3 regions of the Mesorhizobium sp. NPDC059025 genome follow, and region 1 is predicted to be linked to each of the others. Evidence: predicted binding sites of a transcription regulator. Region 1 holds the regulator's gene; each other region holds the start of a gene.

Region 1 (4,505 bases):
GGGTCGAACTCGACGGCGACACATTGAGGGCTACCCCGTTTGGCGTGCAGGATTCCTCGATGCTCCGGACTCTCTCGGAGGCCAACGGCTTGATCATTCGAGCGCCGCACGCTGCGGCAGCAGAAGCCGGCTCCATCTGCAACGTATTGATGCTGCGCTGACCGTCGCTGGCAGATACACGTTCCGAAATAAATTAAGGTCTTCTTGCGGCGACTTTGTGCGAACGAGACCCGAGGATGCGGTCTCTGAGACAATACCGGGAGCCGACAACGTCACTTTGTTCGGGCTGTTCAGACTCCTGTCCGCCGCTGGCTCCCGGATATTTTCGGCTCACCTGAAGCGATGGGTGCGCCTGTTTTCGATGCTGTCAGCGGCAGTGGTACAACTGGATATCCAGTGCTGCCCCGGGCAGTTCATCTGACGATCACTTCACTGCGCGCTTCGGCAAGACAAGGTCATCGACCGTGTAGGTGTGGAATTCGCTTCTCGATACGGTGTCGAGCTTCCGGAATTTCTCCAGGAATACAGGATCGGAGAAAAACTCGCTGACATTGCCGGCACCGTGGATTGCTTCGACATTGACGACGGTTTCGCCGTCGGTGCTCTTGGCGAGCGTACTCCAGAGAAAACCTTCCTTGCGCTCTGCCACGTAGTGCACGACATCCTGGATGACAGCAAACGCCTCCTCCTGCTTTCCTGGATGGGCGTGAATGACGTTCACGACAAAAGTCGTTGACTGAGGAGATGCAGAAAAGGCTGCGGTAGGCTTGTCCATGAGTGTCTCCATCTGACGATTGCGGCGATCTTGCCGCGGCAACCTCTGGATATTCAGGACAGATGAGCAGATAAATGCCCATTCTCTCCCATCAATAACGAAGAAAATTCCGCAATTGGACAAGCTTGGACCACTCGGTATCTTCGTACAGGTTGCGGAAGCCGGTAGCTTTATCGGTGCCGCGCGCCGGCTCAGCCTTACGGCCTCGGCCGTCGGCAAGGCGATTGCGCGGCTCGAAAACGAAATGGGCGCCCGCCTCTTTCACCGCTCGACGCGGAGTATGGCTCTGACAGAGGAAGGCAGTTTCTTTCTCGAAACCTGCCGGCGCATTCAATCGGAATACGAGCAAGCGCAGATCCAGCTTGCGAGATCGCAGGCGAGCCCCCGAGGACAGCTTCGCGTCTCTCTCCCGCTCGCGGGCATGCTGTTGATGCCGACCATATCGGCCTTCATGGAACAATATCCGGATATCAATCTCGACCTTGATTTTACAGACCAGCTGGTCGACGTCATCGAAGAGGGCTTTGACGCGGTGATCCGCACCGGAGACATCCGGGACACGCGCCTGATAAGCCGCAAACTCGGTACTTTTCGGCACAAACTCGTCGCGGCACCGAAATATCTCGCCGAACATGGTACGCCCAGAGTGCCGGAGGACCTGCTCAAGCACCGCTGTCTCCACCATCGTTACGCGAATTCGGGGCGGCTCGAGCCCTGGCCCCTCGTGCGCAGCGGTTGTGACCTGAAACTCGATCTTCCCGTGACCACCGTTGCCAGCACGCTGGAGCCGCTGATCTACCTCGCCGAACGGTCCTTCGGTATCACCTGTCTGCCGCCGTTCGCCGTGTCTGCAGAACTGGCCGAAGGCAAGTTGGTATCGCTGCTGACGGATTATCTCGGCGAAACGGGTACGTTCCGAATATTGTGGCCGACAAATCGCCATCTCTCGCCCAAAGTACGGGTTTTCGTGGACTACATGGCTGAGAATCTATTTGCCGAGTAAGGGTAGGGCAGCATCCTTCGGCCTGCTCTGCGACGGGAGATATGGCAACAGGGAACAGCCTGGCTTCTTGCTAGGCTGAACAAAGCGTCAACAAATTCATTAAACTTTAAATGGTTGCGGAACACAAATGGAACAGATAGTGTTTGTTCCGGGTTTGTTTTTCTGATTCCGGTTCCGTTCCACGGAGGGTGGCGATGCTGACACGCAAGCAACATGAGCTTTTGCTCTTCATCCATGAACGGCTGAAGGAAAGCGGAATCCCCCCTTCTTTCGACGAAATGAAAGAGGCGCTGGACCTGGCCTCCAAGTCAGGAATCCACAGGCTAATAACTGCTCTGGAGGAACGTGGCTTCATCCGCCGATTGCCGAACCGGGCTCGCGCGCTGGAAGTGCTGCGGTTGCCGGATTCGATTGCTCCCGGCCTTAACGCAGCCAGGAAGTTTTCTCCGGCGGTCATCCAGGGCAGCCTGGGGCGTTCTGTACCCAAGGAGCCGCAACGCCTGCAGGCGCCTAGCAATGACGACGACGTCGCAGCTTCCGTTTCCATCCCCGTGATGGGACGCATCGCTGCCGGTGTACCGATCGACGCGATCCAGCACCGCACCCATTCGATTTCCGTACCGCCGGACATGATTTCGGGAGGCGAGCACTACGCCCTGGAAGTCAAAGGCGACTCCATGATCGAAGCCGGCATTTTCGATGGCGATACGGTCATCATCCGCAATGCCAATTCGGCCAATCCCGGCGAGATCGTCGTGGCATTGGTCGATGAGGAAGAGGCGACGCTCAAGCGTTTCCGTCGCAAGGGCGCCTCGATTGCGTTGGAAGCAGCCAATCCTGCCTATGAAACACGAATCTTTGGACCGGATCGGGTCAAGGTACAAGGTAAACTGGTCGGATTGATCCGTCGCTATTAGACCGGACACCCTACAAATTTAGCCGACTACAGATTGCCGGAAACAGACTTTCCGGGAAATTGTGTGTCTGAATGGGCGGGGTGGTTTGAGTTCAACGGTTTGGGCTTGGATTTAGGCGTGTTTTCAAGGCGAGGCGGCAATCCCCTCGCCTCGCGCGTAAATTCACGCTGGACATGCCAGGGTCGATCTTTGGCATCGATCGCGAACAAGATATTAGCCGGCTTATCTGGCAAGGAATCGAAGCGCACCGCAGCACTGCCGACGCGGGCCAGATCCTGCTTGGTGACCACCACCACAGTCGGATCGTTGCAGGGATCTGGTGCGGTCGCATCGTCGATCACAATGAGTGCCGCGACTCCGCAAGCCGATCTGGCTGCATCGATGCGAGCGGTCGTCACCACGACAGCCCCAGATGGATGGCGAGCGAAGCACAGCTGGCGAGTGCACAGGAATGGCGTGCCAAGCGGCATGTCGAGTGCATTTTCGACAGTCAGTTCGACGTCACTCGAAACATCTTCTGGCAAGACCGTCGTCTCTACGTTGAGCGCCCGGCGCCAGTTGTCGAGCGTGAAGGGATTGGGTCGTGCCCGGCTGACAGCGAGTTTGTCATCGCCGACTGGCAGGGCAACGAGCCGTGCGTCCTCCGAGATCAACACATCGGGCGTTTCTACATTGCCCATCGCTATCAGACCGGCCAGCACAAAGGGCAATGCCAGCAAACGTAGCCATGTCGTCGCCATCGCACCGATGGCAAGCGCCACGGCAATGAAGAGCACCGATTGCGTCGAGACAAGGCCAACCCCGTCGACCGGGGAGCGCTGCGAAATCCAGTCCGCGATCACCATCATCACCGTCAGTCCCTTGCCCATCGCATAGAGAAACGGTTCATCGGCGCCAAACGGCATGGCAATCGCGCTGAGAACGGCAGCCAGCATGACAAACGAAACCACTGGCATCACCGCCAGGTTGGCGAACAAACTCAGGGGTGAGACCCGCTGGAAATGCCAGACCGCGAACAGCGCCGTGGCAAGGCCGGCGATGATCGAGGTTGCAGCCATGCCAGCAACCGCAATCAGCGACTTGTGCGCGAGAAAGCCGGTGAACGAGCGTGCCAGCGGTGCCGGGGTAGGCATGACTTCGCGCCGTTGCGCCCAAGCCGCATACGCGCCGATCAAGGCGGCAGTCGCGGCGAACGACATTTGGAAAGACGGACCGACCACTTCATGCGGCGCGGTCAGGATCACGATCATCGCCGAGATGGCCAGGTTGCGCATCGACAGCGCCGCTCGGTCGAACAGCACCGCAATCAGCATCACCGACAGCATGATGAAACTACGCTCCGCCGCGACCACCACCCCGGAGATCGCGAGATATGCGGAAATCGAACAAATGGCTGCGAACGCAGCATATTTCTTGACCGGCCGGCGCGCTGAGAAATCCGGAAACAACGCGAAAGCGCCGCGCAGCAGTAACATCACGGTTCCTGCGACGAGTGCCATGTGCAGGCCGGATATCGAGATGATGTGATAGATACCCGTCCTTCGCATGGCTTCGTTGACGGAGTTCGGAATGCCGGCGCGCACGCCGACAATCAGTGCCGCGGCGATCTCGCCCTCAGGCCCACCAATCGAAGCGCGAATGCGATCCGCGATCGTTTCGCGTGCGGTCTCGACGGCCACCGACAGCCGAGTGGGCAGCGATGCAGGTACCTTCTCCAGGGGTTCAAGCTTCGGCTTGCCCATGAAGAACCCAGTCGCGCCGATCCCGTCGAAATAGCTTTCGAAAGAAAAATCATAGCCGCCGGGCCGCA
Region 2 (4,505 bases), on a different contig from region 1:
ACCGGCTCGGCATCGGCTGCGGCAGGCCCCTCGGCGGCAGCCGCCTCGACGGTCTGCGCAGCTACCTTTGCGGCGGCATCGGCCGCGGCCTTCGCTTCCGCGGCGTCGCGGGCCGCCTGGTCAAGTTGTTCGAGCTTGGCCTTGACGTCCACCGCAGGCTTCGGCTCGGCACGGTAGCCGAGACCCTTCAGGATCTCCTCCATGTCGTCGGCCGTTGCGCCGAGGATCGACATCATCGGCGGCGTCACCATGAAAGCCTGGCCGTCATAGGCGCCGTCCGGACGAACGCCAAGACCCGGCTTCCAGTTGGTCGCCGGACGGATGAGGTCGGCCAAACGCTCGAGAATGTCGACGCGCACCGCTCGACGGCCGAGGTTACGATAGCCGGCCAGACGGTAGAATGTCTTGTCGTAGGTCGGATCGATCACGATCGAGGTGCGACCGGAAGCCAGCGCGTGGACCACGTCGCCGAAGCCCGGCTTATCCTTGCCGTCGTTCTTCAGCGCCCACAACAGCGTCACAAGGCCCGCTGGCGCCGGCTTGATCAACGACGGTACGAAAACATGATAGGCGCCGAAACGCACGCCGAGGCGTCGCAGCGCCGCACGGCCTTCCTGATCGAGCGTGCGCATCTCTTCGGCGATGTCGCGCCGGTTGATGAGGCCGAAATGCTCGACGAGCTGGAAGGCGATGCCGCGAGCAATCCCGGTCAGCTGCTCGGCATTCTTCATGTCCACCAGCGGCTTCAACAGCAGCTCGACCTGGAAATTGACAAAACGATCGGCGCGCGCCGCGACCTTGTCACGCGCCGGACCGGTCAGTTGCTCGTCGGCAAGCAGCACCAGTCGCGGCTTCAACGCGTCTTCGCCGGCAACCAGCGTACCGATCGGCGCGCCGATCCAGCGCAGCACGCCATCAGAACCCAAGGCGATGTCGTTGTTACCGGACGCCGCGAAGCGTTCCGCGCGGGCTTCGAACTCGGAGGCAAGTGCCTTCTGTGCGGCTGAACGCACAGCCTTGGCATCTTCGCCGCCGGCGCCCTGGTCGGCCGTGAAGCGGAACCCTTGCAGTTCGCCGACATGATGGCCCTCGACGAGGACGGTTCCGGTTGGGCTGATTTCGGCTTCGGGCATGGTATTTTCTCTAAGGCGCCGCATGAGGACGGAAGTCCTGCGATCAACGAAGCGTTTCGTCAACCGCTCATGCAACGCGTCCGACAATCTGTCTTCGATTTCCCGTGTCTTTTCTTGCCAGTGTGTCGGATCGGCAAGCCAACCTGGACGATTGGATACAAAAGTCCACGTGCGAATCTGGGCGATGCGATGCGAAAGCGTGTCGATGTCACCCTCGGTGGTGTCGGCACGACGCACCTGTTCAGCCATGTAGCTTTCGTCGACATGGCCGCGCCTGGCAAGGTCCATATAGATGGAAGCAATGAGGTCAGCGTGCTGTGCGGGAGCGATCTTGCGGTAATCCGGCAGGACGCAGGCTTCCCACAGCAGGGCCACACGCTCGCGGTTGGTGGCAAGCGCACGGATTTCGCCGTCCTTCGAGAGGAAATCCAGAGCCTGCGCATCGACGGCAGGCAGGGCGCGGGTCAGCCCTTCAACCGGCGCGTTGGTCTCGATCGAACGCTTCAGCGCATCGAGGTTGGAAAAATCGAAGGTCGGCGTGCGCCATTGCAGCACTTTCACCGGCTCGAAATCATGACTTTCGATCTTCTGGACGAGGTCTTCGTCGAGCGGGTCGACCTGGCCGGTGACGCCGAACGTGCCGTCGCGCAGGTGCCGGCCGGCACGGCCGGCGATCTGGCCGAGCTCTGCCGCGGTCAGGTTTCGGTATTGATAGCCGTCAAACTTCCTGTTCTGGGCAAAGGCGACGTGGTCGACATCGAGGTTCAACCCCATGCCGATGGCGTCGGTCGCAATCAGATAATCGACATCGCCGGACTGATAGAGCGCCACCTGTGCATTGCGGGTGCGAGGCGACAATGCGCCGAGCACGACTGCCGCACCACCCTGCTGGCGGCGGATCAACTCGGCGATCCCATAGACCTCATCGGCCGAAAAGGCGACAATGGCCGAACGGCGCGGCAGACGGGTCAGCTTCTTGGAGCCGGCATAGGCAAGATGCGACAGGCGCGGCCTGGTCACCACCGATACGCCGCGGAGCAATTTCTGCAGGATGCCCTGCATGGTGGCGGCACCCAGAAGCAATGTCTCCTGCCTGCCGCGCAGGTTGAGAATACGGTCGGTGAAGATGTGACCGCGTTCGAGATCTCCGGCCAATTGCACTTCGTCGATGGCAACGAATGCGGCGTCGGTCTCGCGCGGCAACGCTTCGACGGTATGAACCGAATATCGCGCCCCGGCGGGCTGGATCTTTTCCTCGCCCGTTACCAGCGCGACCTTGTTGGCGCCGACCTTCTCGCACAGCCGGGCGTAGACTTCACGGGCCAGCAGGCGAAGCGGCAAGCCGATGATGCCGCTTTCATGCGCAACCATTCTCTCGATCGCGAGATGCGTCTTGCCCGTGTTGGTCGGGCCGAGCACGGCCGTGACGTCACGGCCTGAAAGGATCAGCGGTTCGGTGGGTTTGGGATGGATATTCATCGGCCCGGAAAGAAGACCTTTTCCCGTCATCGGCGCCGCCTTGCCCGGCGACAGCGCACACATAGGCATTCAGGCGCCGGAGCGAAAGCAGAATGTTCATGGAAGCGTCGCACCCGTTCACCCGGTCCTGCCTTTTGCACCGCAGAATTAACGTACGGAACGAGTCTGGAACGAATCAGCGACGAATCGCTGACTCTTCGCGATTCACGGTTCGTTCACGGCTAGATATGGATCTCGGCTCACTGAGTCGCACCACATGCTGAATCGGCTAATCGACCAAACCATCCGCTTTTCACAACTGCCGTTAACTTTTGCCGGCAAGAGGCATCCACGCGAGTGCCGGCTAACGAGCCGACCAGTTCAAGCCGCTGAAATAACAGCATTTTCTTAATGGCCATTAACCACATCCGACACTTAACCGTCCATTTTCATTAACAATTCGACCAAAGCCGGAACGAATCGGCGACGAATCGGCGATCGCAGGAGTTTCCTGTTTTGTTCACCCCAACATCTGGTGTTGTGCACAGCTTGTCCACCAATGATTCACAGGCTTCCGACGCATTTATTCGCCATGCGACGGACCAACATTAATGTTTGCGTGCCGGAACGGCACAATCAGCCAGGCATCGGCGAGCCTTCCCCACGGTCGAGACGGCCTCTTTTTTCGCCGCCGGGGTGGCGCGTGTCCGCTTCAAACCGGGATCGGTGGTCCATTTACAGAAGCGCAGGCACCTCCATACGGTGGGGCCCCAGCAGCCGGAACAGCCCCTATGGAATCCCAAAACTCGTATCGGACCTTGATGTCGATCCCGGGCCTGCCGCCGCTCATCCTCGCGGCAACGCTGTCACGACTGGCGGCACGCATGTTCGGCCTTACCCTTGTTCTGTTCGTCCTGGCACGTTTTTCGTCACCGGCCCTGGCCGGTTGGCTGACTTTTGCCGCGATTGCTCCAGGCCTCCTCGTCAGTCCCGTCGCCGGTGCATTGCTCGACCGCGTCGGTCCGACAACGGCGGTCCGAATCGACCTGATCGCCAGCGCCGCCTTCATCGCCGCGGTCAGCATTGCCGGCTGGGCGGGCTGGGCGAGCCCGCCGGTTCTGTTCGTCCTGGTGGTACTGTTCTCGCTCGCCGGTCCTCTGGGTGCATCCGGCACGCGGACGCTTCTGCCGCGGCTCGTGCCCGCCCATGCGCTCGATCGGGTCAATGCTCTCGACACCGCGGTCTATGCCATCTCCGATGTCGCGGGGCCGGCACTGGCCGGCCTGACCGTAGCCCTGCTTGGGCCGGAGGCTGCGCTGTCGATCATCGCCTTTGCCTATGCCGGCGCCGCTGTCTGCCTGTCTTATGTTCAACGGCTGCCGGGGCTGGCATCACGCCATGCCTCCCTGCTACGCCAGACGATCGAGGGCATTGAGATGGTGGCACGGCAGCCTACGCTGCGCGGCCTCGCTGTCTCCTACTCGTTCTATCAGGTCACCTGGGGCGTGCTCGTCGTGGTGGTGCCGGTGTTCGTGGCCGAGCGTTACGGCGTGACGGAAAGCAGTTCGGTGACCGGCGCGCTGTGGGCTGCCATGGGCATTGCCGGCGGTATCGGAGCGCTTCTGGCGGGTCATCTGCGCACGACGGGGCGCGAGCGCCATGTCATGGCGGTCGGCATGGTTGTCACGGCCCTGGCTGCCTGGCCGGTCGCGGCGGAGTTCGGGCTGGGTGGGCTGGCCATCGGCCTGATGATTGCCGGCATGGTGTCGGGCCCGATCGATGTTGCGCTGCTGACCTTGCGCCAGCGCCGCACAGATCCGCACCAGCTCGGCCGCGTCATGTCGATTTCCATGAGCCTGAACCTGGCCGGCTTCCCGCTCGGATCCGCCATCGCAGGCATGGTCATCACGCAAT
Region 3 (4,505 bases), on a different contig from region 1:
TCGGCCGCGGGGATCTCGTCGGTCACCGGCACCGGATTGGCCACCAGCACACCGCCATCGATGCCAAGCGCCTGGCGGGTCTTGAACAGTTTGGCGATCTTTTCGGGTGCATCCAGCGTCAGCGGCGCCCGGAAGGGTGATTGCCGCGACCAGAAGGCCGGCATCGTCTCGCAGCCATGACCGATCACCGGCACGCCGCGCGTTTCCAGGACTTCCAGCGTCTTTTCGATGTCGAGGATGGCCTTGGCGCCTGCCGACACCACGATCACCGGCGTGCGTGCCAGCTCGTCGAGATCGGCCGAGATGTCGAAGCTTTTTTCGGCGCCCTTGTGCACCCCGCCGATGCCGCCGGTGGCAAACACCCTGATGCCGGCCATATGCGCGGCGATCATGGTGGCGGCCACGGTCGTGCCGCCCGTGCGGCCTTCGGCGACGGCGAAGGCGAAGTCGGCGCGCGACAGCTTCATGGCGTCGCCGGTCATGGCAAGCGACTCCCGTTCGCCGTCGGACAGGCCGATCTTGATGCGGCCGTTGACGACCGCGATCGTTGCCGGCACTGCGCCTTCATCCGAAATGATCTTTTCGACATTGGCCGCCATCGCGCCATTGTCGGGGTAGGGCATGCCGTGGGTAATGATGGTCGATTCCAGCGCCACCACCGGACGGCCCGCTTTCAGTGCCTCGGCGACGGGAGCGTGGATGTCGATGTAAGGGCGGGCGGTTTCGAGGATCATGAGATGTCTCCGGTTGGCGTCACGCGGTTCGCGAACAGCCGTTCAAGAATGGGATTTGCCGTCCTCATGCCACTTCCCGCGCTTCCGGCACAAGCGTCAGGGCTGCGGCAAAGGATGCCTGCGTGAATTCGGGTACCGCGAGCGGGCTTTCGATAGCGAGTGCTGCTGCTGCGACACCTTCGCGCAATGCGACGCGCAGCGGCAGCCCGCGCAGCAGCGCTGCGGTGGTGGCTCCCGCCAGCGCATCGCCTGCGCCGGTCACGTCGACCACGGCCCTCGGCGGAGGCGGCGAGATTGCAAAGGCGCCGTCCATGTCAAAACCGAGCGCAGGGCGGTCTCCTGCCGTCACGACGCCGCCGCGCATGCCAATGCCACGCAGGCCCATTACCAGATCTTTCTCGGTCGCCTCGCGCGAAAGGCCGGTCAGCGCTGCTGCCTCGCGACGGTTCATGAACACAAGCGTCGGCCGTTCGAACAGCGAGGCGAGGCGAACCACCTTGGCCGGTGAAATGGCGATGACGAAGATTGGTCGGTCTGCGGCCAGCACCATGAGACGCTCGAGCGCCGCGGTCGGCAGGTTCGCATCGCAGAGCACCGCATCCGATGCCTCAACCGCGCCGCGAATGTTGGCGCGGCGCATCTGCTTTGGGAAAGCCAGATCATAGAGCCCCATGTCGGCAAAGCCGACCATAAGCTCGCCCTCGCTGTCGAGGATGGCCGTGTAACTCGGCGTGGCACGGTCAAGGAAGGTGACCGAGAGATCCTTGATGCCGGCCTGCGTGATTGTCCGCGCGACCGTTTCGCCCGCGGTGTCGCCGCCGCGCACCGACATCAGTGCGGCGGAGACACCACGTCGCACGACTGTGCGCAGTGCATTGAAGACGCCGCCGCCGACATCCTCGCGCATCGTTCCGGGATTGGACGCCGCCGGCACATAGGGGCCGCTCACCTGACCGCGTCGGTCGATATGCGCGCCACCAGCGGCGAAAAGCTTCGGCATGGGGCTCATGCACGCACCGCGATGCTAGGGGTCGCGTTATGGTTCGTTGCTGTGGCCTTGCCGAATCGGCGACCGCCGCATCGCGCCAATGTGATCTGCGCGCGTGAGGACGCCTCACGGCCGCCTGCTGCAAAACAAAAAAAGAACAAATTGGAGTTTAACATACTTTTCAAGGTTTTACGGTGTCTTGCCAAAACGGAACAAAAAGGGTACATAATAACAAGGGATCCCGGACTGTCCGGCCTTCATTGACGACCAAGGGGTGATGTATCATGGCTCAGAATAGCTTGAGGCTTGTAGAGGACAATTCGGTGGACAAAACAAAAGCGCTCGACGCTGCGCTGTCGCAGATCGAACGGGCATTCGGCAAGGGCTCGATCATGCGGCTCGGTGCCAATGAGCAGGCGGTCGAGATCGAGACGGTGCCGACAGGCTCGCTGGGCCTCGACATCGCGCTCGGCGTCGGCGGTTTGCCGCGTGGCCGTATCGTTGAAATTTACGGGCCGGAAAGCTCGGGCAAGACCACGCTGGCGCTGCACACGGTGGCGGAAGCGCAGAAGAAGGGCGGCATCTGCGCCTTCGTCGATGCCGAACATGCGCTCGATCCGGTCTATGCCCGCAAGCTGGGCGTCGATCTCGAAAACCTGCTGATCTCGCAGCCGGACACCGGCGAGCAGGCGCTGGAGATCTGCGACACGCTGGTTCGCTCAGGCGCCATCGACGTTCTGGTGGTCGATTCGGTCGCAGCGCTCACTCCGCGCGCCGAAATCGAGGGCGAGATGGGTGATGCGTTGCCGGGCCTGCAGGCTCGCCTGATGAGCCAGGCGCTACGCAAGCTCACCGCCTCGATCTCGCGTTCCAACACCATGGTCATCTTCATCAACCAGATCCGCATGAAGATCGGCGTCATGTTCGGTTCGCCCGAGACGACCACCGGTGGTAACGCGCTGAAGTTCTACGCTTCGGTGCGCCTCGACATCCGCCGCATCGGTTCGATCAAGGATCGGGACGAGGTCGTCGGCAACCAGACCCGCGTCAAGGTGGTCAAGAACAAGCTGGCCCCACCCTTCAAGGTCATCGAATTCGACATCATGTATGGCGAAGGCGTGTCCAAGACCGGCGAGTTGATCGATCTCGGTGTCAAGGCCGGCATCGTCGAGAAGTCGGGAGCCTGGTTCTCCTACAATTCGCAGCGTCTCGGCCAGGGACGTGAAAACGCCAAGCAGTTCCTGCGCGACAATCCGGATCTTGCCCGCGAGGTCGAGCAGGCGCTGAGACAGAATGCCGGGCTGATCGCGGAGAAATTCCTCGACAATGGCGGCGACAGCGACAACGATCTCGACGACGCCGCAGAAGGCTAACGGTTGGTTCTCCCCTGAGAGCCAGTTCAGCGCCTGATGACAATGGTTTAACCGCCGGCCTTGCGCCGGCGGTTTGCGTTTCTGGCGATGGCTTTGGGTCTGCGCGCATGGGTCTTGCCTGTTTCTGGACAGGCTGGAAGGCTGCCGCTAAAAGGCCTATTCCATTTTCCACCGGCCTTGGCTGGGGGCTTCACCATAAAGGCAGTTTCGATGAGTGGCGTGAATGATATCCGGTCGACCTTTCTCGACTATTTCCGCAAGGAAGGCCACGAGATCGTCGCCTCCAGCCCGCTGGTGCCGCGCAACGACCCGACGCTGATGTTCACCAACGCCGGTATGGTACAGTTCAAGAACGTTTTCACCGGCCTGGAGAAGCGGCCCTATTCGCGCGCCGCAACCGCGCAGAAGAGCGTGCGTGCCGGCGGCAAGCACAACGATCTCGACAATGTCGGCTACACCGCCCGCCATCTCACCTTTTTCGAGATGCTCGGCAATTTCTCGTTCGGCGATTATTTCAAGGAACGCGCGATCGAACTCGCCTGGAACCTGATCACCAAGGGTTTCGGGCTGAAGAAGGACAAGCTGCTCGTCACCGTCTATCACACCGACGAAGAGGCGGCCGGCTACTGGAAGAAGATCGCCGGCTTTTCGGATGACCGCATCATCCGCATCGCGACCTCGGACAATTTCTGGGCCATGGGCGACACTGGTCCCTGCGGGCCGTGTTCCGAGATATTCATCGATCGCGGCGAGCACATCTGGGGCGGCCCTCCCGGCAGCCCGGAAGAGGATGGCGACCGCTTCCTCGAATTCTGGAACCTGGTCTTCATGCAGTATGAGCAGGTCACCAAGGAGGAGCGCATCGACCTGCCGCGCCCGTCGATCGATACGGGCATGGGCCTGGAGCGCATGGCCTCCATCCTGCAGGGGGTGGAAAGCGTTTTCGAAACCGATCTTTTCCGTCACCTGATCGACGCGGCTTCGTCCGCGCTCGGACAAGGCCCGAACACCGAGAATGTCGCGTCCTACCGCGTGATCGCCGACCACCTGCGCTCGTCATCCTTCCTGGTGGCCGATGGCGTGCTGCCTTCCAACGAGGGCCGTGGCTATGTGCTTCGCCGCATCATGCGCCGTGCCATGCGTCATGCGCAGCTGCTCGGCGCCAATGAGCCTTTGATGTGGAAGCTGGTGCCGGCGCTGGTGCGCGAGATGGGGCAGGCCTATCCCGAGCTCGTGCGCAGCGAAGCACTGCTCACCGAAACGCTGAAGCTTGAGGAAACCCGCTTCCGCAAGACGCTGGTGCGCGGTCTCGGCCTGCTCGCCGATGCCACTGACAGGCTCGGTACCGGCGACATGCTGGACGGCGAGACTGCCTTCAAGCTCTACGATACCTACGGTTTCCCGCTGGAT

Evidence for each region. Region 1 encodes LexA, which represses DNA repair genes until DNA is damaged. Its sites were predicted from a motif close to TGTTCNNNNTGTGTTCNG; they were not measured.
Region 2: a site for LexA is predicted at 2,768-2,785, ahead of ACFWYE_RS13180 (helicase-related protein). Genes of this name have one in related genera too.
Region 3: a site for LexA is predicted at 1,865-1,882, ahead of recA (recombinase RecA). Genes of this name have one in related genera too.

Annotation. Positions count from the first base shown of each region.
Region 1 is NZ_JBHYIM010000001.1:706,111-710,615, reverse strand. It holds gene glp (gephyrin-like molybdotransferase Glp) at 1-161, shown strand, start outside; gene ACFWYE_RS03440 (antibiotic biosynthesis monooxygenase) at 425-775, opposite strand; gene ACFWYE_RS03435 (LysR family transcriptional regulator) at 891-1,778, shown strand; gene lexA (transcriptional repressor LexA) at 1,973-2,695, shown strand; gene ACFWYE_RS03425 (ComEC/Rec2 family competence protein) at 2,722-4,505, opposite strand, start outside.
Region 2 is NZ_JBHYIM010000004.1:386,945-391,449, reverse strand. It holds gene ACFWYE_RS13180 (helicase-related protein) at 1-2,612, opposite strand, end outside; gene ACFWYE_RS13175 (MFS transporter) at 3,383-4,505, shown strand, end outside.
Region 3 is NZ_JBHYIM010000002.1:522,460-526,964, reverse strand. It holds gene ACFWYE_RS06825 (pseudouridine-5'-phosphate glycosidase) at 1-734, opposite strand, end outside; gene ACFWYE_RS06820 (carbohydrate kinase family protein) at 799-1,743, opposite strand; gene recA (recombinase RecA) at 2,007-3,095, shown strand; gene alaS (alanine--tRNA ligase) at 3,306-4,505, shown strand, end outside.